DNA from 4 places in the Streptomyces sp. NPDC091281 genome. Region 3 is predicted to be linked to each of the others. Evidence: riboswitches for the same ligand, from Rfam matches in the RefSeq annotation. Region 3 holds a riboswitch; each other region holds the start of a gene.
What was found. A riboswitch is a leader RNA that binds a small molecule or an ion and turns the genes downstream of it on or off. The one in region 3 is predicted to bind cyclic di-AMP.
Positions count from the first base shown of each region.

Region 1 (5,102 bases), on a different contig from region 3:
TGTACTGCGACCACGCCTTCCACGGCCTCACCACCGGCTCCCTCTCCGTCAACGGCGAGGGCGGCTTCCGCGACGGGTTCGCGCCCCTGCTGCCCGACACCGCCGTACCGCTCGGCGATCTCGACGCGCTGGCAAGGGAGTTGAAGAAGGGCGACGTGGCCGCGCTGATCGTGGAGCCCATCCAGGGCAAGGGTGTGCACGAGGCGCCGCCCGGCTATCTGCGGTCCGCGCAGGAACTGTTGCGGCGCCACAAGGCCCTGCTGATCGCGGACGAGGTGCAGACCGGTCTGGGCCGCACCGGTGACTTCTACGCCTACCAGCACGAGGAGGGCGTCGAACCCGACCTGGTCTGCGTGGCGAAGGCGCTCTCCGGCGGCTACGTCCCGGTCGGGGCCACCCTCGGCAAGGACTGGATCTTCAAGAAGGTCTACTCCTCGATGGACCGGGTGCTGGTGCACTCCGCGAGCTTCGGCTCCAACGCCCAGGCCATGGCGGCCGGTCTGGCCGTGCTGGCGGTCATGGAGAACGAGCAGACCGTCGCCCACGCCCGCGCCACCGGCGACCTGCTCCGCACCCGCCTCGCCGCCCTCACCGACCGCTACGAGATGCTCGCCGACGTCCGCGGCCGGGGCCTGATGATCGGCATCGAGTTCGGCAGGCCCCGCTCGCTCAAGCTGCGCGGACGCTGGACCATGCTCCAGGCCGCCCGCAAGGGCCTGTTCGCCCAGATGGTGGTCGTCCCCCTGCTCCAGCGGCACCGGATTCTGACCCAGGTCTCCGGCGACCACCTGGAGGTCATCAAGCTGATCCCGCCGCTGATCGTGGGGGAGCGGGAGGTGGACCGGTTTGTGGACGCCTTCACCGCGGTGATGGACGACGCCCACGACGGCGGCGGACTCGTCTGGGACTTCGGCAGGACCCTCGTGAAGCAGGCGGTGGCCAACCGCTAGGCGACCCGACCGAGCCCCCCTTCCCTGCTTCTTTGTCTCAGAGGCAAGAAATTTGCCGCAGAGGCAAAGGTGGGGCTGAATGGGGTCATGAGCCACCCCGCCCCGCCGTCCGGGCCCGAGCCCGGCGGTGACCTCCCGGCCGTCGCGCCGCAACTGCGCTCCCTCCGGCGGCGTGCCGCCCTCACCCTGGAGGCCGCGGCCCGGACCGCCGGGCTGTCCCCGGCCCACCTGTCCCGGCTGGAGACCGGGCAGCGCCAGCCCTCGCTGCCGATGCTGCTCGCGCTCGCCCGTACCTACGGTACGACCGTCTCGGAGCTGCTCGGCGAGTCGGTCGCCGACCGGGACGCCGTGGTCCGCGCCGCCGACATGGAGCCGACCCACGCGGGCGGCTGGACGTACTGGCAGGCCGGGGCCTCCGGGCGGGGCATGCAGGCACTGCGGGTGCAGGTGCCGCACGGCTCGCAGGGCGACATCGTGCGGGTCCACCCCGGCGAGGAGTGGCTGCACGTCCTGCGCGGACGGCTCCTGCTGCGCCTCGGCGACACCGCGCACGTGCTCGGCCCCGGGGACAGCGCGCACTTCGACTCGCTGACCCCGCACCGTATCGCCGCCCAGGACCCCGACGGCGTCGAACTCCTCTTCGTCCACACCCTGTTGCAGAGCCCGACGGCCACCCTGTGCCTCGGCCCCACCCATGGAGAGACGCCGTGACCGACATCGAGGAGAAGTTCCCCCGCAGCCTGTGGATCAGGCTGATCATCTACATCGCCGTCGGCCACGTCTTCGCCGGGTTCCTGTGGCTGCTGTTCGAGGTGGGCGCCAAGAAGTAGGCCCGCCTCGGGACGTCGGGTGCCCGTCGGGCGGGCGTCGCCGGGTCGGGCGCGGATCAGTCGAGCAGGCGCTCGCGCAGCCGCTCCCGGGTCCGCGGGGACAGGCCGAGACCCCGCTCCAGGTAGGTGTCGACGTCGCCCCAGGTCTCCTCGATCGTGTCGAAGGCGGCCGTGAGGTACGCGGCGCGGGCGTCGAAGAGCGGGGCGAGCAGGTCCATCACCTCGGGGGAGAACGCCTCGGCCGAGCTGCCGCTGCGGTGCACCCGGTAGCGGCGGTGCTTGGCGTTGGACTCCAGGTAGTCGGCGACGATGGCCTCGCGCTCCACGCCGAGCGCCAGCAGGGTCACCGCGATCGACAGGCCCGCCCGGTCCTTGCCCGCCGCGCAGTGCATCAGCGCGGGCACGCTGTCCTCGGCGAGCGCGTGCAGCACCCGCGAGTGCTCGGCGGTGCGCTCCCGGACGATCGCCCGGTAGGACTGGATCATCCGGTCCGCGCCCTTGCCGTCGCCCAGGATCTCCCGCAGCTGCGCGAGGTCGCCGTCGCGGACCATCTTCCAGAACTCGGCGCCGTCCGCCGGGTCGGAGAGCGGCAGGTTGACGTTCCGTGTGCCCGGCAGCTCGACGTCGGGGCCCTCCAGCTTCTGGTCCGCGGCGTTGCGGAAGTCGAAGACGGTGTGCAGGCCCAGGGAGGACAGGAACGCCGCGTCCTCGGCGGTGGCGTGCGCGAGGTGGCCGCTGCGGAACAGCACGCCGTGCCGCACGCGCCGTCCGTCGGTGGTCGGCAGGCCGCCCACGTCCCGGAAGTTGCGTACGGCGGCCAGCTCGGGCTCGGTCGACGGGACCTGCTGCGTCACGGGGGCTCCTCCCGGTCGTGGTTCCGGCCGACGCGGCTCGTGACGGCCGCCGGAACACCTGCGTGACCACTCTCGTGATCACGTTCATGACCACTGCGTCACGACCATACGACACGGGGGCGGCCGAACCGGAGGAGCCCGGAACACCGGCCGCTGTCGGACACCTCCCCCGATGGCCCCCTTGGGTTGGATGTGCGGTGAGGTGACATCTGGGATGTCTGCCCGAATTGATGGAATTAGTCGAATTGGCTCGATTGGCTTCTTCGTTCCAACTCGGCCTGGAATAGGGCGACCTGGAGAGGTGTCACGTGAGCAGCGTCTCATCCGTGACCGTATGTCGCGCGTCATGTTCACGTAATACGCCTGATTTCCGCGGGTGTTCCCCGCCCGCGACGTCTCCCGGTCGACACAGGGTGACCGTGAATTCCGGAAGGGGATCAAGGGAAATGCACCGGAAGCGCAACCTCTGCTTGTTCCCGTGCGTCTTGGTCGCTTACGTTCCTGACCCATCCGGACGGACGCCCAATCCTGCCGCCGCCCGGATTCCGCACCCACTCACCCGTACACGGCAGGAGCGGGGGACCCACAGGTAGTAACGCCTGTTCCGGTTCCCGGAACGGCTCGGGGTAAAGCCGCGTCCCCGCGCGGCCGGACATCTCCAGTCCGCACCCGACAGCTCACCTCGCAGGCGCCGGAGAGGAATTCGCCATGCCCGCCAAGGGTAAGCACCGCCGTCCCAAGTCCCAGTTCTTCACCCGCTCGATCGCCGCCGCCGGAACCGGCGGCGCCGCGCTGGCCCTCCCCCTGATGGGCGCCGGCGGAGCGCAGGCCGCGCCGTCCGAGGCGCCCGCCGCCCAGGCCGTCTCCCACGCCGCGCAGAGCGTCCAGGCCGCCCCCGTCGCACGGACGTCCGCCGACGGCGCCAAGGCCGCCACGACGTACACCGTGCGCCCCGGCGACTACCTCTCGAAGATCGCCGACGAGCAGCACGTCAGCGGCGGCTGGACCCGCCTCTACGCGGACAACCGCGAGGCCGTCGGCGCCGACCCGTCGCTCATCCACCCCGGCCTGAAGCTGTCGATCGGCAAGAAGGCCCCGGCGGGCGCCACGGAGGCCTCCAAGGCGCCGTCGGCTCCGCGTGATTCGTCGAAGAAGTCGGATTCGTCCGCTTCGAAGAAGTCCTCACAGTCGTCCAACTCCGCGAAGTCTTCGGACTCCTCGTCCTCCGCGGGCTCCTCGAAGGCCTCCGGCTCCTCCGACGGCTCCGCCTCCCAGGCCGCCGACACCTCGAACGCGAGCGGCTTCAGCGCCCCCGTCGCCGGGGCCGCCGTCGGCACCCCGTACCGGATGTCCGGGAGCATGTGGTCCAGCGGCTACCACACCGGTGTCGACTTCGTCGTCCCGACCGGCACCTCCCTCAAGGCCGTCGGCGCGGGCACCGTCGTCTCGGCCGGCTGGGGCGGCGCCTACGGCAACCAGGTCGTCATCCGCCTCGCCGACGGCCGCTACGCCCAGTACGCCCACCTGTCCTCGCTCTCCGTCTCCGGCGGCCAGACCGTCACCGCCGGACAGCAGGTCGGCCTCTCGGGCGCCACCGGCAACGTGACCGGCCCGCACCTGCACTTCGAGATCCGCACCACCCCGGACTACGGCTCCGACATCGACCCGGTCGCCTACCTCCGCTCGCACGGCGTCTCGGTCGGCTGACACCGCCGCACCCCGAGCCACACCTGACACGCACACCGAAGGCCGGACCCTCATCCAGGGGGCCCGGCCTTCGGTGTGTTCCGCGACGCCGTTCCGCCATTCCGCCGCAGCCCTGTGGCGCCGTTCCGGGGAAGATCCCTTATTCCCTGATTGGGAAACTCTTTAGGAGTGGCTTATCTCACCGCCCGTCAACCCCTGCCTACGGTCGCGTAAGTCACATTCAAAGGTGAATCATGAACCGTTGTGGCAGACGATTCGAAGAACGACAAGAGATCACCGATCGGGTCGTACGTGGCGCTGGGGGACAGCTTCACCGAAGGCGTCGGCGACCCCGGCCCCGACGGCGCGTTCGTCGGCTGGGCCGACCGTTTCGCGGTCCTGCTCGCGGACCGCAGGCCCGAGGGCGACTTCCGTTACGTCAACCTCGCCGTCCGCGGCAAACTGCTCGACCAGATCGTGGCGGACCAGCTTCCCGGCGCGGTCGCGCTCGCGCCCGACCTGGTCTCCCTCTGCGCGGGCGGCAACGACATCCTCCGCCCCGGCACCGACCCCGACGAGGTCGCCGAACGCTTCGAACGGGCCGTCGCGGCCCTCGCCTCGGCGGCCGGGACCGTCCTCGTGACGACCGGGTTCGACACCCGCGGCGTCCCCGTCCTGAAGCATCTGCGCGGCAAGATCGCCACGTACAACGGGCATGTGCGCGCCATCGCCGACCGGTACGGCTGCCCGGTGCTCGACCTCTGGTCGCTCAGGTCCGTGCA
Region 1 covers NZ_JBIVUY010000005.1:365,223-370,324, reverse strand. The annotation lists gene ACIQPQ_RS16150 (aspartate aminotransferase family protein) at 1-950, shown strand, start outside; gene ACIQPQ_RS16145 (helix-turn-helix domain-containing protein) at 1,038-1,661, shown strand; gene ACIQPQ_RS16140 (DUF6126 family protein) at 1,658-1,780, shown strand; gene ACIQPQ_RS16135 (tyrosine-protein phosphatase) at 1,837-2,634, opposite strand; cyclic di-AMP (ydaO/yuaA leader) riboswitch at 3,173-3,338, shown strand; gene ACIQPQ_RS16130 (peptidoglycan DD-metalloendopeptidase family protein) at 3,343-4,341, shown strand; gene ACIQPQ_RS16125 (SGNH/GDSL hydrolase family protein) at 4,585-5,102, shown strand, end outside.
Region 1: another riboswitch for cyclic di-AMP. It lies ahead of ACIQPQ_RS16130 (peptidoglycan DD-metalloendopeptidase family protein); the one in region 3 lies ahead of ACIQPQ_RS12030 (transglycosylase family protein).

Region 2 (5,102 bases), on a different contig from region 3:
GGGGCTGAGCCAGCGGGTCGTCATGCCCCCAGTGTAGGTTTGTTTCAAACTTGAACCAAGGGTGCCGCCCGCCCGCCCACCGCCGAGCCCCGCCCCCGCTTCCGCCCGCCCCGCCGAGCCCCGCCCGGAGAGACCCGCCGATGCCGTACCCGTACGTCCTGCTGTCCGCCGCCGTCTCCCTCGACGGCTACCTCGACGACACCGGCCCCGAGCGGCTGCTGCTGTCCGGACCGGCCGACTTCGACCGGGTCGACGAGGTGCGCGCCTCCGTGGACGCCATCCTGGTCGGCGCCGGCACCCTGCGCGCCGACAACCCCCGGCTGCTGGTCAACTCGCCCGTACGCCGCGCCGCCCGGCTCGCCGCGGGCCGCCCGGAGTACCCGCTGAAGGTCATGGTCAGCGGCTCCGGCGACCTCGACCCCGCCGCCCGGTTCTGGCACACGGGCGGCGACAAGGTGCTGTACACGACCGGCGCGGGCGCCGAGCGGGCCCGCGCGCTCGGCCTCGCCGCCGACGTCGTCGCCCTGGGGGACGACCTGGACTGGCGGCGGCTGCTGGAGCACCTGCACGACGTGCGGGGCGTGCGGCGGCTGATGGTCGAGGGCGGCGGCACGATCCACACCCAGCTGCTCCGGGACGGCCTCGCCGACGAACTCCAGCTCGTCACGGCCCCCCTCTTCGTCGGCGACCCGGCCGCGCCCCGCCTCTTCGGCCCCGGCGGCTATCAGGGCGGACGGCTGCGGCTCGTCTCCACCCGCCGCATCGAGGACGTGGTCCTCGCCGTGTACGAGCCGACCGCGCCCGGCACCGGCCCGCGCCCCGCCGCCGCCGACCGGCACTGGCTCGCCCTCGCCTGCGAACTGGCCGCCGCCTGCCCGCCCTCGCGCACCGCGTTCAGCGTCGGCGCCGTCGTGGTCGCCGCCGACGGCACCGAACTGGCCCGCGGCCACTCCCGCGAGGACGGCGACCCGGTCGTGCACGCCGAGGAGGCCGCCCTCGCCAAGATCGACCCGGCCGACCCGCGGCTGCCCACGGCCACCGTCTACTCCAGCCTGGAGCCCTGCGTGCGCCGCGCCTCCCGCCCGGCGCCCTGCGCCCGCCTGATCCTCGACGCGGGCGTCCGCCGCGTGGTGACGGCCTGGCGCGAGCCCGACACCTTCGTCCCCGACGCCGACGGCACCGGCCTGCTCACCGCCGCGGGCGCGGACGTCCTCGTCCTCCCGGCGTACGAGTCCCAGGCCAAGGCCCCCAACCAGCACCTCCTCTGAGCCGGACCCGTAGCCCCCGTACGCCCCCGGAACCACCCGTGGTCACGAGCGCCTCAGAAATGACGTAGGCTGTGAACACAACGACGCGGGGTGGAGCAGCTCGGTAGCTCGCTGGGCTCATAACCCAGAGGTCGCAGGTTCAAATCCTGTCCCCGCTACTGAAGGCCGAGGGCCGGAATCCTTTACAGGGTTCCGGCCCTCGGTCGTTGTGCGCCTCCGGCGCGGATGGTCCTCCCGTCCGGGTGGTCCTCCGGTCGGACCACCCCGCTCGCCGCCCGTCCCGGACCCCGCCAGCCTGGGGGAGTGGACGACAAGGGGCCCCGGGCCGCATCCGGCGTGCGCGGGCGGCGTCCGTCCCCGCGCACCCTGCTGCGCCTCCTGCCCGCCCTGCTGATCGTCGGCGGCATCGGCTACGACGTCAGCACCCCCGAGTACTTCACCGCGATCCCCTTCTTCACCGCCGCCCCGCTCGTCGCCGCCCCCTTCTTCACCCTCACCGGCACCCTCGTCACCGGGCTCGCCGCCCTCGCCGCGACCTACCTGGTGCACGCCTACCACCACGTGCGGCCCGACGAGACCACCATCACCGAACTGGTCACCGTCGTCACGGTCACCGTCCTCGCCGCGCTCCTCAACCAGGTCCTGCGCCGGGGCGACGCCCGCCTCGCCTCCGCGCGGCACATCGCCGAGGCCACCCAGCGCGCGGTGCTGCCCCGGCCCCCCGACCGCATCGGCGGCTACCGCGTCGCCGCCCGCTACCAGGCCGCCCAGCGCGACGCCGCCATCGGGGGCGACCTCTACGCCGTCCAGGACAGCGCCCACGGCGTCCGGCTCATCGTGGGGGACGTCCGCGGCAAGGGGATGGGGGCCGTCGCCGCCGTCGCCACCGTCATCGGCGCCTTCCGCGAGGCCGCCGAACGCGAAGCCACCCTGGAGGCGGTCGCCGCACGGCTGGAGCACGCCCTGACCCGCCAGGGCGTGGAGTGGTGCGTCCACCGGGACCCCTACGACCCGTACGACCCGTCCGCCCCGCAGGACGGGCGAGACGCGCGCGACCCGTACGACCCCTACGGCCCGCACGCCTCGGAAGATCCGTACGACTCGTACGACCCCTACGACCCGGGGCGCGGCGGCGGTCCGTCCGATGTGGGCGCGCGGTTGCACGCCGCCGAGGGGTTCGCCACCGCCGTTCTCGCCGAACTCCCGCACGGCGACGGCGTCCTGCGGCTGCTCAGCCACGGCCATCCGCCCCCGCTGCTGCTGCACGCCGACGGCGCGGTGCGCGTGCTCGACGTCCGCGACCCCGCCCTGCCGCTGGGCATGGGCGACCTCCACCCCGTGCCGGGGCGGGCCGAGGAGACGCCCTTCCCGGCGGGGGCCACGCTGCTGCTCTACACCGACGGCCTCTCCGAGGCCCGCGACCGCTCCGGCCGGTTCTACGACCCCGCGCAGCGCCTCGCCGGACGGATCTTCGGGCACCCGGCCGCGGTGATCGCCGCCCTCGCCGAGGACGTGCACCGGCACACCGGGGGCGCGACCACGGACGACATGGCGCTGCTCGCCGTCCGCCACCCCTGACCTTCGTCACGTGCGGTGATCACGCGAGTGGGCTGCGGTTACAGCTGAGTCACCGTCAGGTTTAAGCGGGCCGCCGGGTTATTCCTCGGGCGAGGTCAACTCGCCCGTTTTTCACCGCTCCTGGGGTGAAAGTCCAGGCCAGAAATCTTGTTGATCAAGCGGAACGGCTTGGAATCCCGGGCCCGGGTCTATTAACGTTCGATAACGCAGCGCGGTCGTCCCAGCCGTCACAAGAGTCGGCTCCGTGCGCACGCGCCGAATCCCGTAAGGGAACCGGGGAACCACCACCTTGGGGTGAATCACGCGGAAGCCGCCGTGGAAACACGGCCGGTATACGCGCGTAGGAGACCTTCCCGCTCCGAACCCGTCAGCTAACCCGGTAGGCGACGGAAGGAAAGGAGTACGCCCGCGTGGCGTCGAACCCGCCTGCCCCCGAAGCCCCCGCCGTGCCCAGCCAGACCTTCGGCTACGGCAGCTACCGCACCGACGAGGGCCCCTGGGAGGAGTGGAATCCCACCGCGGAGTCCGTCCGCCCGGTCCGTGGCAAGCACCGCGTCGCCAAGCAGCGTGGCGGACTCGCCCGCAGCTCCACCGTCCTCGGCGTCGGTGTCATAGCCGCCGTCGGCGGTGCCGGGATGGCCAGCGCCAACACGGGCAAGCCCCCCGTCTCCATCTCCCTGCCGGACCTGCCCAACGTGGGTTCCCTGATCTCGGACGACGACACCCCCGAGGAGACGGCGCCCGCGCTCAGCAGCTTCGCCGCCGAGACGGTCGCCGAGGACAGCGCCGTCGTCACCGCGAGCACCGGTACCGGCATCGGCGCGGGCTCCGACACCGGCGCGGGCGAGTCGCTGCGCAGCCGGATCATGGCGCAGGCCGAGTCGCAGCAGGCCCAGGTCGACCTCAAGGCGCAGCAGGCCGCCGAGGAAGCCGCCGCCAAGGCCGCCTCGGCCGCCGCCGCCAAGGCCGAGAAGGAGGCGGAGGCCAAGGCCGAGGCCGCCAAGAAGAAGGCCGCCGAGGAAGCCGCCAAGAAGGCCGAGGCCGAGCGCCTCGCCGAGCTGGCCAAGCAGTACACGCTGCCGACCTCGTCGTACACGATCACCTCGACCTTCGGCCAGGCGGGCGCCTACTGGTCCTCCGGGTACCACACCGGCCTCGACTTCGCCGCCCCCACCGGCACCCTGATCAAGGCCGTGCACAGCGGCACGATCACCTCCGCGGGCTGGGACGGGTCGTACGGGTACAAGACCGTGCTGACCCTCGACGACGGCACCGAGCTGTGGTTCGCCCACCAGTCGTCGATCAGCGTCAGCGTCGGCCAGAAGGTCGGCACCGGCGACGTCATCGGCCGCGTCGGCGCCACCGGCAACGTCACCGGCGCCCACCTCCACCTGGAGGTCCACCCGGGCGGCAGCGCCTCCGGCATCGACCCGGGCGCCTGGCTGCGCGACAAGGGGCTCAACCCCTGAGCGGGTCCCTGGCGGGGCCCTGAGAAGAAGCCCCGAGGAACCCTCCGAGACCCTCCGGGGAAGCGGCCGGGGGTCGGTGAGGTCCCCCGGACGTTCCCCGGAGTTTGCGAACCCTTGGCCGGAGGCACGGAACACGTGCCTCCGGCCGAGGTGTTGTCACGGGGCATGACCTCTCTGCGCACACTCGGCTCCTCCGACCTGAAGGTCTTCCCCCTCGCCCTCGGCGGCAACGTCTTCGGCTGGACCGCCGACGAGGCGGCCACCTTCGCCGTCCTCGACGCCTACACCGCGGCGGGCGGCAACTTCCTGGACACCGCCGACTCCTACTCGGCGTGGATCGAGGGCAACTCCGGCGGTGAGTCGGAGACCCTCATCGGCAAGTGGCTCAAGGCCCGCGGCAACCGCGACGACGTCGTCATCGCCACCAAGGTGAGCCAGCACCCCGACTATCCCGGCCTCTCCGCGGCCAACATCAAGGCCGCCGCCGACGCCTCCCTGCGCCGCCTCGGCACCGACCGCATCGACCTGTACTACACGCACTTCGACAAACCCGAGACGCCCGTCGAGGAGATCGTCGGCGCCCTCGACGCACTGGTGCGGGCGGGCAAGGTCCGGCAGGTCGCCGCCTCCAACATCACCCCCGAGCGGCTGAAGGCCTCCCTCGACCTCGCCGAGCGCGAGGGACTCGCCCGCTACGTCGCCGTCCAGCCGCACTACAACCTGGTCTCCCGCGCCACCTACGAGGGCCCCCTCCAGGACCTCGCCGCCGACGCGGGCCTGTCCGCCG
Region 2 covers NZ_JBIVUY010000008.1:402,170-407,271, forward strand. The annotation lists gene ACIQPQ_RS23060 (MarR family winged helix-turn-helix transcriptional regulator) at 1-24, opposite strand, end outside; gene ACIQPQ_RS23065 (dihydrofolate reductase family protein) at 141-1,268, shown strand; tRNA gene ACIQPQ_RS23070 (tRNA-Met) at 1,353-1,426, shown strand; gene ACIQPQ_RS23075 (PP2C family protein-serine/threonine phosphatase) at 1,572-2,846, shown strand; cyclic di-AMP (ydaO/yuaA leader) riboswitch at 3,090-3,249, shown strand; gene ACIQPQ_RS23080 (M23 family metallopeptidase) at 3,257-4,315, shown strand; gene ACIQPQ_RS23085 (aldo/keto reductase) at 4,481-5,102, shown strand, end outside.
Region 2: another riboswitch for cyclic di-AMP. It lies ahead of ACIQPQ_RS23080 (M23 family metallopeptidase); the one in region 3 lies ahead of ACIQPQ_RS12030 (transglycosylase family protein).

Region 3 (5,102 bases):
CGGTACGGGACCGGTACGGGGACGTACGTACGACGGGGCTAGGTCGGCCCGGTGCGTGACCCCGGAAGGGTCAGCGGGTCCGCCTCCCCCGGCCGGGTGCTCAGCCCTTGAAGCGGGGGAACGCGGAGCGGCCGGCGTAGACCGCGGCGTCGTCGAGGATCTCCTCGATGCGCAGCAGCTGGTTGTACTTGGCGACGCGCTCGGAGCGGGCCGGGGCGCCGGTCTTGATCTGGCCGCAGTTGGTGGCGACGGCCAGGTCGGCGATGGTGACGTCCTCGGTCTCGCCGGAGCGGTGGGACATCATGCACTTGAAGCCGTTGCGCTGGGCCAGCTCGACGGCGTCCAGGGTCTCGGTGAGCGAGCCGATCTGGTTGACCTTGACGAGGAGCGCGTTGGCGGCGCCGTCCTCGATGCCGCGGGCGAGGCGCTCGGGGTTGGTGACGAAGAGGTCGTCGCCGACGATCTGCACCTTGTCGCCGAGGCGGTCGGTGAGGACCTTCCAGCCCGCCCAGTCGTCCTCGAACAGCGGGTCCTCGATGGAGACCAGCGGGTAGGCCGCGACCAGCTCCTCGTAGTACTCCGTCATCTCGGCGGCGGAGCGCTCCTTGCCCTCGAAGACGTACGAGCCGTCCTTGTAGAACTCGGAGGCGGCGACGTCGAGGGCGAGGGCGATCTGCTCGCCGGGCGCGTAACCGGCTTCCTTGATCGCTTCGAGGATGAGGTCGAGGGCCTCGCGGTTGGAGCCGAGGTTCGGGGCGAAGCCGCCCTCGTCGCCGAGGCCGGTGGCCAGGCCCTTGGACTTCAGCACCTTCTTGAGGGTGTGGTAGACCTCGGTGCCCCAGCGCAGGGCCTCGGAGAAGGACTCCGCGCCGATGGGGGCGATCATGAACTCCTGGATGTCCACGTTGGAGTCGGCGTGCGAGCCGCCGTTCAGGATGTTCATCATCGGGACGGGCAGCAGGTGCGCGTTCGGACCGCCGAGGTAGCGGAAGAGCGGCAGGTCGCTGGCCTCGGAGGCGGCGTGCGCGACGGCGAGGGAGACGCCGAGGATGGCGTTGGCGCCGAGCGAGCCCTTGTTGTCCGTGGCGTCCAGGTCGAACATCGCCTGGTCGATCAGGCGCTGCTCGGTGGCGTCGTAGCCGACCAGCTCGGGGCCGATCTGCTCGATGACGGCGAGGACGGCCTTCTCGACACCCTTGCCCTGGTAGCGGTTGGGGTCACCGTCACGCAGTTCGATGGCCTCGAAGGCACCGGTGGAGGCGCCGGACGGAACGGCGGCACGACCCGTGCTGCCGTCGTCGAGGCCGACCTCGACCTCGACCGTGGGGTTGCCTCGGGAGTCCAGGATTTCCCGGGCTACGACGACGTCGATGGACGGCACGAGCATCTCCTTCTTGGGATGTGACGCTGTTGTGGTGCGCCTAGAGCCTAACCGCCCGGGGGGCGTCGCCACCCGACCGACCGTCCCGTGGACAGGGGGCCGCGGGGGCACGCTGCGGGCGCGCAAGGGACTGTACCCATTGTTTCAGAGCGGAACAAAGGGGAGGGCCAACTCCGGATGACCGGGAGGCGACGAATGCGGGGCGCCGGAGGCGCGGGGGTGACGGGGGTGACGGGGGGTCGTGGCGGCCGGGGGGCGGGGCGGGAGCCGCGTGGCGGCCGGGGGGTGACGACATGACCCCGCCCCGACGCGTACGGGGGAACACGCGCCGGGGCGGGGGGGCCCGTGGGGGACGGGCTCGCAAGGGGGGCCGGTGGGGGCCGGCCGCGCCCGTGCGAGGGGTGAGCGGCCTGTCGGGTCGTGACCCGGTGCGGGACGGGACGCCCGCGGGGTCACGCCGGGATCACTTCAGGTGCAGCTGCTGACCGGGGTAGATCAGGTCGGCGTCCTGGACGATGTCCTTGTTCAGCTCGAAGAGCTTGGCCCAGCCGCCCTTGACGTCGTGCGCGGCGGCGATGGAGCTGAGGGTGTCGCCCTTGACGACCTTGTACTCGCCGTCGCCCTTCTTGACCTTCTTGCCGGTCGGGGTGGTGACGGTCTTCTGCTGCTTCTTGGCGGCCGGGCGCTCGGCGGAGCGGGAGGCGCTCTGCTGCTCGGTGGCGCGGCTCTCGGTCTTGGCGGAGCCGGAGCTGCTGGAACCGGAGCCGCTGGAGGAGGAGCCGCTGGAGGAGGAGCCGCTGGACGAGGACTCCGAGGAGGAGCCGCCGCCGTACGCGGCGGAGGACAGGCCCACGCCGCAGACCGGCCAGGCGCCCTTGCCCTGGCCCGCGAGGACCTTCTCGGCGATCTCGATCTGCTGCGCCTTCGAGGCCTGGTTGGCCTGCGCGGCGTACTGCGTGCCGCCGTACGCGGCCCAGGTGGAGGCGGAGAACTGGAGGCCGCCGTAGTAGCCGTTGCCGGTGTTGATGGACCAGTTGCCGCCGGACTCGCACTGGGCGACGGCGTCCCACTCGGAGGCGGTGGCGGCGGAGGCGTTGCCGGCCGCCATCAGCGGGGCGGCGATGGCGACGCCGGTGACACCGGCGAGCGCGGCGACGCGGGTGGCCTTGGACGGACGGCGGTGCTTGCCCTTGCCGGAAAACAGCATGGAGGATCCCCTCACCGACGCCTGCGAGGTGAGCTGTCGGGTTCGGGCCGGTTGAGTTGCCCGGCCACTCCGGCGCGGGAGGCGTGCTCCCGGCGGTGTGGCTTCACCCCCAGCCGCTCCGGTCGACTCCCGGAGACGGCACTTACCTGGGTCCCCCGCTCCTGCCTGCGGCGCGTGACGCGACGACTGTTCCCGGACTGCCACTGGCAGGATTCGGCGTTGTGACGGCCGGGGCTCGGGTTGCCGAGCGGTGATGACCGTAGACACGCGCTCGGCGGAATTTCAAAGACGATCAGGGCTTCTGAGACTCATCCCACACTTTCACCAAACCGGACATTCAGCATGAAGTGTGACGAGTGCTCAGGTCACTTCGTCCCGTTTCCGGCTTCTGTCCCGACCGGGGTGGTCAGCGTCTGACCGGCGCTGATGTTGTCCGGGTCGGCGCCGATGGCGCCCCGGTTGGCGGCGTACAGCGCGCGCCATCCGCCGTCGAAGTCAAGGGAGTCGGCGATGGACTCCAGGGAGTCGCCGACGCGGACCGTGTACGTGCCGGACGGGGCCCCGGTGGCGTTCGCGGCGTGACGGCCGCTGGAGGCGGGCTCCGTGGCGTCGGGGACGGCCTTCTCCTCGGCGGTGGCGCCGCGGTGGCGACCGGTGCCGGAATCGGTGTCCGCGTCCGCGTCGGCCGAGCCCGTGTCGAGGATGCCGCCGTCCAGGGGGGGGCGCGCTGCCGAGGGAGCCGGTGTCGACGAGGCTCCAGGAACCGACGTCCTGGACGAACTCGCCGGAACGGTCCGGGGTGTCCGTGTCGTCCGAGGGGGTGCCGGAGGCCGTGGGGTCGTCCGCGTCGGCCGATCCGGACGGGGCGGGCTTGGCGGACGAAGAGGAGGAAGGGGACGAAGAGGGCGAAGTCTTCTCGTCCGCCGACGGGTTCGCGGACGGGTCGCCGGACTCGGCCGACGGATCGGCGGACTTGCCGGAGCCCGAGGAACCGGAGGAGCCCGCGGAACCGGTGCCGCCCTTGGAGAGGTCGGACAGGCCGGGCACGAGGGAAGCGTCCTCGGACGTACCGGACGAACCGCTTTCGCCGGAGTCGTCCACCACGCCGGTGTCCAGGGCGCCCGTGCCGTTGGCCAGGGTGAGACCGGCCTCCGGGGCGCAGCTGCCCCAGGCGCCGACACCCTGGTCGGCGAGGAGCTTCTGGGCGATGGAGATCTGCTGGTTGCGGCTGGCCAGGTCGGCCCGCTCCGCGTAGTCGAGACCGCCGTACGCCACCCAGTCGTCCTGGCTCAGCGCCAGGCCGCCGTACTCGCCGCCGCCCTCGTCGGCGCTCCAGGAGCCACCGGTCTCGCACTCCGCGACCTTGTCCCAGACCGAGCCGTCGGCGGCGCTCGCGCCGGAGGCGCCGAGCAGCGGGATCGCGATGGCGGAGCCGGTCACGCCTGCCGCGACGAGCAGGGCCGGGGCCTGACGGGGTCGACGGTGACGACCGTTCCCGGAGAGCATGCGGGGGCCTTTCCCTAGACAGCGGTGCCCACACGGCGACGCGATCGGACGCGAACGGACGCGAACGGACGGACGCGGTCGTCGTGTTGACAGGTGAAGGTATAGGCAGACGATCACTTGTCACAAGTTCATGCCGCGCAGATCACGTGAAGATCACATTGTTGAAGAACGGTCATCTTTTCGGTGGGGAGGATGAGAAGGCGACCGGCAGCGTACGCAGCCCCCGCATGATGAGCCCGCCGCGCCATCTCAACTCCGCCGGGTCGGCGGCGAGTCGGAGGTCGGGCAGCCGGGTGAGCAGGGTGGCGAGCGCGGTCTGGCCCTCCAGGCGGGCCAGCGGGGCGCCCAGGCAGTAGTGGATGCCGTGGCCGTAGCCGAGGTGCTGGTTGTCACGTCGGGAGAGGTCGAGGACGTCGGGGTCGGTGAAGCGGGCCGGGTCGCGGTCGGCGGCGGCCAGCACGACGAGGACGGGATCGCCGGGGGCGATGTCCTGCCCGCCGACGGTGAGCGGCTCGGTGGCGAACCGCCAGGTGGCCAGTTCCACGGGGCCGTCGTAGCGCAGGAGTTCCTCGACGCCCGTCTCCAGCAGGGTGCGGTCGCCCGCCGCCAGCGCGGACTGGAGGCGGTGGCGCTGCTCGGGGTGGGTGAGGAGGGCGTAGGTGCCGTTGCCGATGAGGTTGACGGTCGTCTCGAACCCGGCGAACAGGAGGATGAAGGCCATCGCGGCGGCCTCGTTCTCGGTGAGGTGCTCGCCGTGGTCGGAGGCGCGGATGAGGCCCGAGAGAAGGTCCTCGCCGGGCGCCGCCTCGGCGGTCAGGGCCTCGCGCTTGCGGTGGATGAGGTCGGCGAGGTAGCCGCGCATCTTCTTCACCGAGCGGGCGACACCGCCGCGCGGGCCGCCGCCGTGGCGGATCATCATGCCCGCCCAGTCGCGGAAGTCGTCCTGGTCCTCGCGGGGGACGCCGAGCAGGTCGCAGATGGCGTAGATGGGGAGCGGGAACGCGAAGT
Region 3 covers NZ_JBIVUY010000004.1:101,145-106,246, forward strand. The annotation lists gene eno (phosphopyruvate hydratase) at 101-1,387, opposite strand; gene ACIQPQ_RS12030 (transglycosylase family protein) at 1,845-2,588, opposite strand; cyclic di-AMP (ydaO/yuaA leader) riboswitch at 2,592-2,771, opposite strand; gene ACIQPQ_RS12035 (hypothetical protein) at 2,954-3,109, opposite strand; gene ACIQPQ_RS12040 (transglycosylase family protein) at 3,084-4,028, opposite strand; gene ACIQPQ_RS12045 (cytochrome P450) at 4,267-5,102, opposite strand, start outside.

Region 4 (5,102 bases), on a different contig from region 3:
GCCCACCGCGGTGGCGAACTCCGGTTCCATGAAGGGGTTCCGCGGCGCCGTCGACGCGGCGCGCAGCGCCCGCCACCGTTCCCGGTCCCCCTCGGCCAGGTCCTCCGGACCCAGCACACGAATACGTCCGCTGCTCAACCTGACCCCCCGATCAAGTCCCCCCTGGACAGGGGGACGGTACCCCTCCGGGCGGGCGGGGCGGTAGGGAGCGGACCTGGTTGTTGCCATTCCGGGCAGAGGCCTTTAACCGCCCTGTACCCGGCGTTGCGCCGGAAAGCGGCCGGAAAGCGGAGGGAAGCGGGGTGAAAGCACACCGGAAGCGGACCGCCAGCGAGCGGTGAGCGCACCGGCAGCGCACCGGCAGCGTGCCGGAAGAGCGGGGCCGGGGGCGCGGCTGCGGCGGTGAGTCCGATCCGGCCGGAATCCGTATTCTCTGATCATGCCCGCACCCCACGCATATGCCGCGCGCTGCGCGTACTCCCTGATCGCCACCGACCTGGACGGGACGCTGCTGCGCGGCGACGACACGTTCTCCGACCGGTCGCTCGACGCGCTCGCGCGGGTGGCGGCCGCCGGTGCCCGCCACCTCGTGGTCACGGGCCGCCCCGCGCCCCGGGTACGGCCGCTGCTGGACATCCTGCGGAGCAGAGGCCTCGCCGTCTGCGGCCAGGGCGCGCAGCTCTACGACATCGGCGCCGACCGCCTGCTGTGGTCGGTCACCCTGGACCGGGAGCTGGCGGAGACGGCGATCGGCAAGATCGAGGCCGAGGTGGGGCAGGTGTACGCCGCCGTCGACCAGGACGGGATCGACGGGCTGACCCTGATCGAGCCGGGCTACCTGATGCCGCACCCGACCCTGCCGGCGGTGCGGGTCGGCCGCCGGGACGACCTGTGGTGCGAGCCGATCAGCAAGGTGCTGCTGCGCCATCCCGGCCTGACCGACGACGAGTTGGCGGTGACCGCCCGCGCGGTGGTCGGCTCGCTGGCCACCGTCACCATGTCGGGGCCGGGCACGGTGGAACTCCAGCCGTGCGGGGTGACCAAGGCGACGGGGCTGGCGCTGGCGGCGGAGCGGCTCGGGCTGCGGCCCGAGGACACCCTCGCCTTCGGGGACATGCCCAACGACATCCCGATGTTCGACTGGGCGGCGCGCGGGGTGGCCATGGCGAACGCCCATCCGGAGCTGAAGGCGGTGGCCGACGAGGTGACGACGTCGAACGAGGACGACGGCGTGGCCGCCGTCCTCGAACGACTCTTCCCTTAGGGGTTCCGCTCCCTCAGGGGGTTCCGCGAGGAACCCCGGCGGCCCGGGACCGTCAGTAGGCGCCGAAGACGTTGTCGATGGAGCCGTAGCGGTCGGCGGCGTAGTTGCAGGCGGCGGTGATGTTGGCGACCGGGTCGTACGGGTCGTAGGCGGTGCCGTCCACGTGGTACGCGGCGAACGTCGGGTCGATGACCTGGAGCAGGCCCTTCGACGGGATGCCGGCCGCGGCGTTGGAGTCCCACAGGTTGATCGCGTTCGGGTTGCCCGAGGACTCCCGCATCACGTTGCGGTAGATGCCGTCGTAGCTGCCCGGGATGCCCTTCTCGGCCATGATCGCGAGGGACTCGCGGATCCAGCCGTCGAGGTTGTTCGTGTACCCGGCGGAGGTGGCGGCCGAGGTGGCGGGGGCGGCGGAGGCGCTGGTGGCGCCGATGAAGGGGAGGGTGAGCGCGGCGGCGCCGGCGCAGGCCACGGCGACGGTGCGGACCAGGCGGGTGCGGGTGCGGCGGGGCTGGGTGACAGCGGACATGAAGGGGTTCCTCTCCGGCGCCTGCGAGGTGAGCTGTCGGGTTCGGGCGGGGAGGTGCCCGGCCGGCCGCCGTACGGACACGGTGGCGCGGCTTCACCCCGAGCCGTTCCGCCGCGTCCGTGTGTGACGTACGCGCCGGGACGGCGACTTACCTGGGTCCCCCGCTCCTGCCGCGAATGTCTTCGTCGATGGGGTTGTCGGACGGCGGCAGGATTAGGCGTCTGTCCGACAGGCCGGGAACGTATGCGAGAGCACATGTCGGGAACAAGTGGCTGATTCACAGGTCGTCCCTATTGACCTTGGTCTGGGGTTTTCGGGCGCTTGATCCTTTGCGGGGGCTGGCGCTCAACTTCCGCTTGAGCAAAGCGGAATTAAAAAATCCGGTCAGGGTTGCTCGATGGCGGCACGGGTGAGCCAACTCACCTGCGTCCACAAGGCGGGTAAAACGGTCATATAGCTCAAGTGGCTTTAATGGGGTGGGGGTTGTGGGAGTGAGGGGTGAGGGGTGGAAGAGGGTCGGGAGGGGTGGCTGAGGGGGCGCGGTCGGAGTGCGGATGCGGGCGCCGATCGACGTGTCCCCGACCGGAAGGGGTACATACCTTCCGGTCGGTAACATATGGGGCGCGCGATGCCTGTGAGGGCGGTGGGACGGGTGGGTCGGCGCCTCCCGGTCGGGCGAAGTTCGAGGCAGGGGGACGTGGGGCCTGTCGGTGATCGAAACGTGACCGGATACGCTGACTTGAGTGAGGGCAGCGACGTATCGACAAACCGTGTGATCGCCGGAAGACACCAGCAGACAGGAGACCCCTCGTGACCGTCGTCGGGCCGTTCGGGCTGAGCGTGCGGGACCAGGCTCTGGAAGCCGATGTCCAGGCCGGATTGACGGCTGTCGAGGAAGGCCTGCTCGAAGCCACGAAGAGCGAGGTCCCGTTCATCACGGAGGCCGCGCAGCACCTCGTGCGCGCGGGCGGGAAGCGGTTCCGGCCGCTGCTCGTGATGCTCGCGGCCCAGTTCGGCGACCCCTACGCCCCCGGGGTCGTGCCCTCGGCCGTCGTGGTCGAGCTGACCCACCTCGCCACGCTCTACCACGACGACGTCATGGACGAGGCGGCCGTACGGCGCGGGGTGCCGAGCGCGAACACCCGCTGGGGGAACTCCGTCGCCGTCCTCACCGGCGACTTCCTCTTCGCCCGCGCCTCCCACATCCTCGCCGACCTCGGCCCCGAGGCCGTCCGGGTCCAGGCGGAGGCGTTCGAGCGCCTCGTCACCGGCCAGATCCTGGAGACCGCCGGGCCGACCGACGGGCGCGACCCCGTCGACCACTACCTCGACGTGCTCGGCGGCAAGACCGGCTCCCTGGTCGCCGTCGCCTGCCGCTTCGGCGCCATGATGTCCGGCGCCGACGACACGGTCGTGGACATGCTCACCCAGTACGGGGAGCGGCTCGGCGTCGCCTTCCAGCTCGCCGACGACGTCCTCGACATCGCCTCCGACTCCCACGAGTCGGGCAAGACGCCCGGCACCGACCTGCGCGAGGGCATCGCCACCCTGCCGGTGCTGCGGCTGCGGGAGCGGGCGGCCCGGCTGGCGCTGCCGGAGGACGTCGCGCTGTGCGAGCTGCTCGACTCCGACCTCAGCGACGACGCGCGCCTCGCCGAGGCCCTGGCCGGACTGCGGGCGCACCCCGCGTTGGAGCAGGCCCGCCGCGACACCGTGCGGTACGCCAAGGACGCGCGGGCGGTGCTGGCACCGCTGCGGGAGTGCGAGGCGAAGTCGGGCCTGCTGGAGCTGTGCGACGCGGTGGTCCACCGGGCGGGGTAGCCGGGGTGGCTCCCGAGAGCCACACCCCGCTCCGCCCGCGCAGGGGCCTCTTCGCCGCGCCCGCAGGGCGGCTCCTCGCCGTGCCCCGCACAGCTTCCCGCGGGGCGTCTCTCAGGGATGGCCCCCACCGACCCTGACGCCCCCCACCCCCGTGTCATACCGGAGGTGTACGTCGATTTGCGTCCGAGGGCTGACGAATGACGGCGGCTCATTTGGTCAGATGGTGAGCACGGTAATCATCGCTCCTCACCGATTCGGGTGAGAATGGCGGCCCGGGGCAAGGACGTTGGTACGTGAGACGGCCGCCCGCCGCCGCCGACGACGGAGGTAAGGCACACATGGCACCGTACGCATCCGACGACAGCACGCACCCCGGCGAGGCCGACGACCTGCGCGCCGGGCGGCGCAAGGCCGTGCGGTACGTCGTCCCGGTCACCGTGGTGGGCATCGCGGCGGCGACGATCGGGCTCGTCCCGGCCCTCGCCGACTCGGGCGACCCCGACCTGCCGAAGATCAGCGCCCAGCAGCTCATCGAGAAGATCGCCGCGTCGGACGTGCAGCAGCTGTCCGGCACCGTGAAGATCACCACCGACCTGGGCCTGCCCGACCTGGGCGGCCTGGAGAGCGGGCTCCTCGCGGGGGCCGCGGGGGGCGCCTCCGACGGCTCCTCCGCCGACCCGTCCACCCGCCTCACCGAACTCGCCTCCGGCACCCACACCCTGCGCGTCGCCGCCGACGGCCCGGACCGGCAGAAGCTCTCCCTCCTGGAGAACGCCGCCGAGTACAGCGTCATCCACAACGGCAAGGACGTGTGGGGGTACGACAGCGCCTCCAACGAGGTCTACCACTCCACCGGTGACGCCCCCGCCGGCGCCGACGACCGCGCCTCCGGCACCCCCGCGCCCACCACACCCAAGGAACTGACCGAAGAAGCCCTCAAGGCCGTCGACGGCACCACGTCCGTCACCGTGGACGGCACCGTCCAGGTCGCCGGCCGCGACGCCTACAAGCTGCTGGTCAAGCCGAAGCAGTCCGGTTCCACCGTCGGCGCGGTCACCGTCGCCGTCGACGCGAAGACCGGCCTGCCGCTCAAGTTCACCCTCACCCCGACCGGCGGCGGCGCGGCCGTCGTCGACGCCGGGTTCACCAAGGTCAGCTTCGCCAAGCCCGCCGCGTCCACCTTCGACTTCACCCCGCCCAAGGGCGCCAAGGTCACCGAGGGCGACACCCCCGAGGCCCCCGACTCGGCCAAGGGCGGTGCCCCGGACACGGCCAAGGGCGGCGCCCCCTTCACCGAGGGCGCCGAGGGCTTCGCCGGGGACCTCGACGGGGCCACCGTGCTCGGCGAGGGCTGGACCAGCGTCGCCACCTTCGACACCGGCGGCGAGGGCGTCCCGTCCGGCGCCGACCTGCCCGACGCGGGCGGCCTCGGCGGCCTCGGCGACTTCATGGACTCCTTCGGCGACAAGGTGAAGGGCGACTTCGGCT
Region 4 covers NZ_JBIVUY010000016.1:203,103-208,204, forward strand. The annotation lists gene ACIQPQ_RS33895 (GNAT family N-acetyltransferase) at 1-138, opposite strand, end outside; gene ACIQPQ_RS33900 (HAD family hydrolase) at 440-1,264, shown strand; gene ACIQPQ_RS33905 (transglycosylase SLT domain-containing protein) at 1,317-1,793, opposite strand; cyclic di-AMP (ydaO/yuaA leader) riboswitch at 1,799-1,991, opposite strand; gene ACIQPQ_RS33910 (polyprenyl synthetase family protein) at 2,604-3,614, shown strand; gene ACIQPQ_RS33915 (outer membrane lipoprotein carrier protein LolA) at 3,953-5,102, shown strand, end outside.
Region 4: another riboswitch for cyclic di-AMP. It lies ahead of ACIQPQ_RS33905 (transglycosylase SLT domain-containing protein); the one in region 3 lies ahead of ACIQPQ_RS12030 (transglycosylase family protein).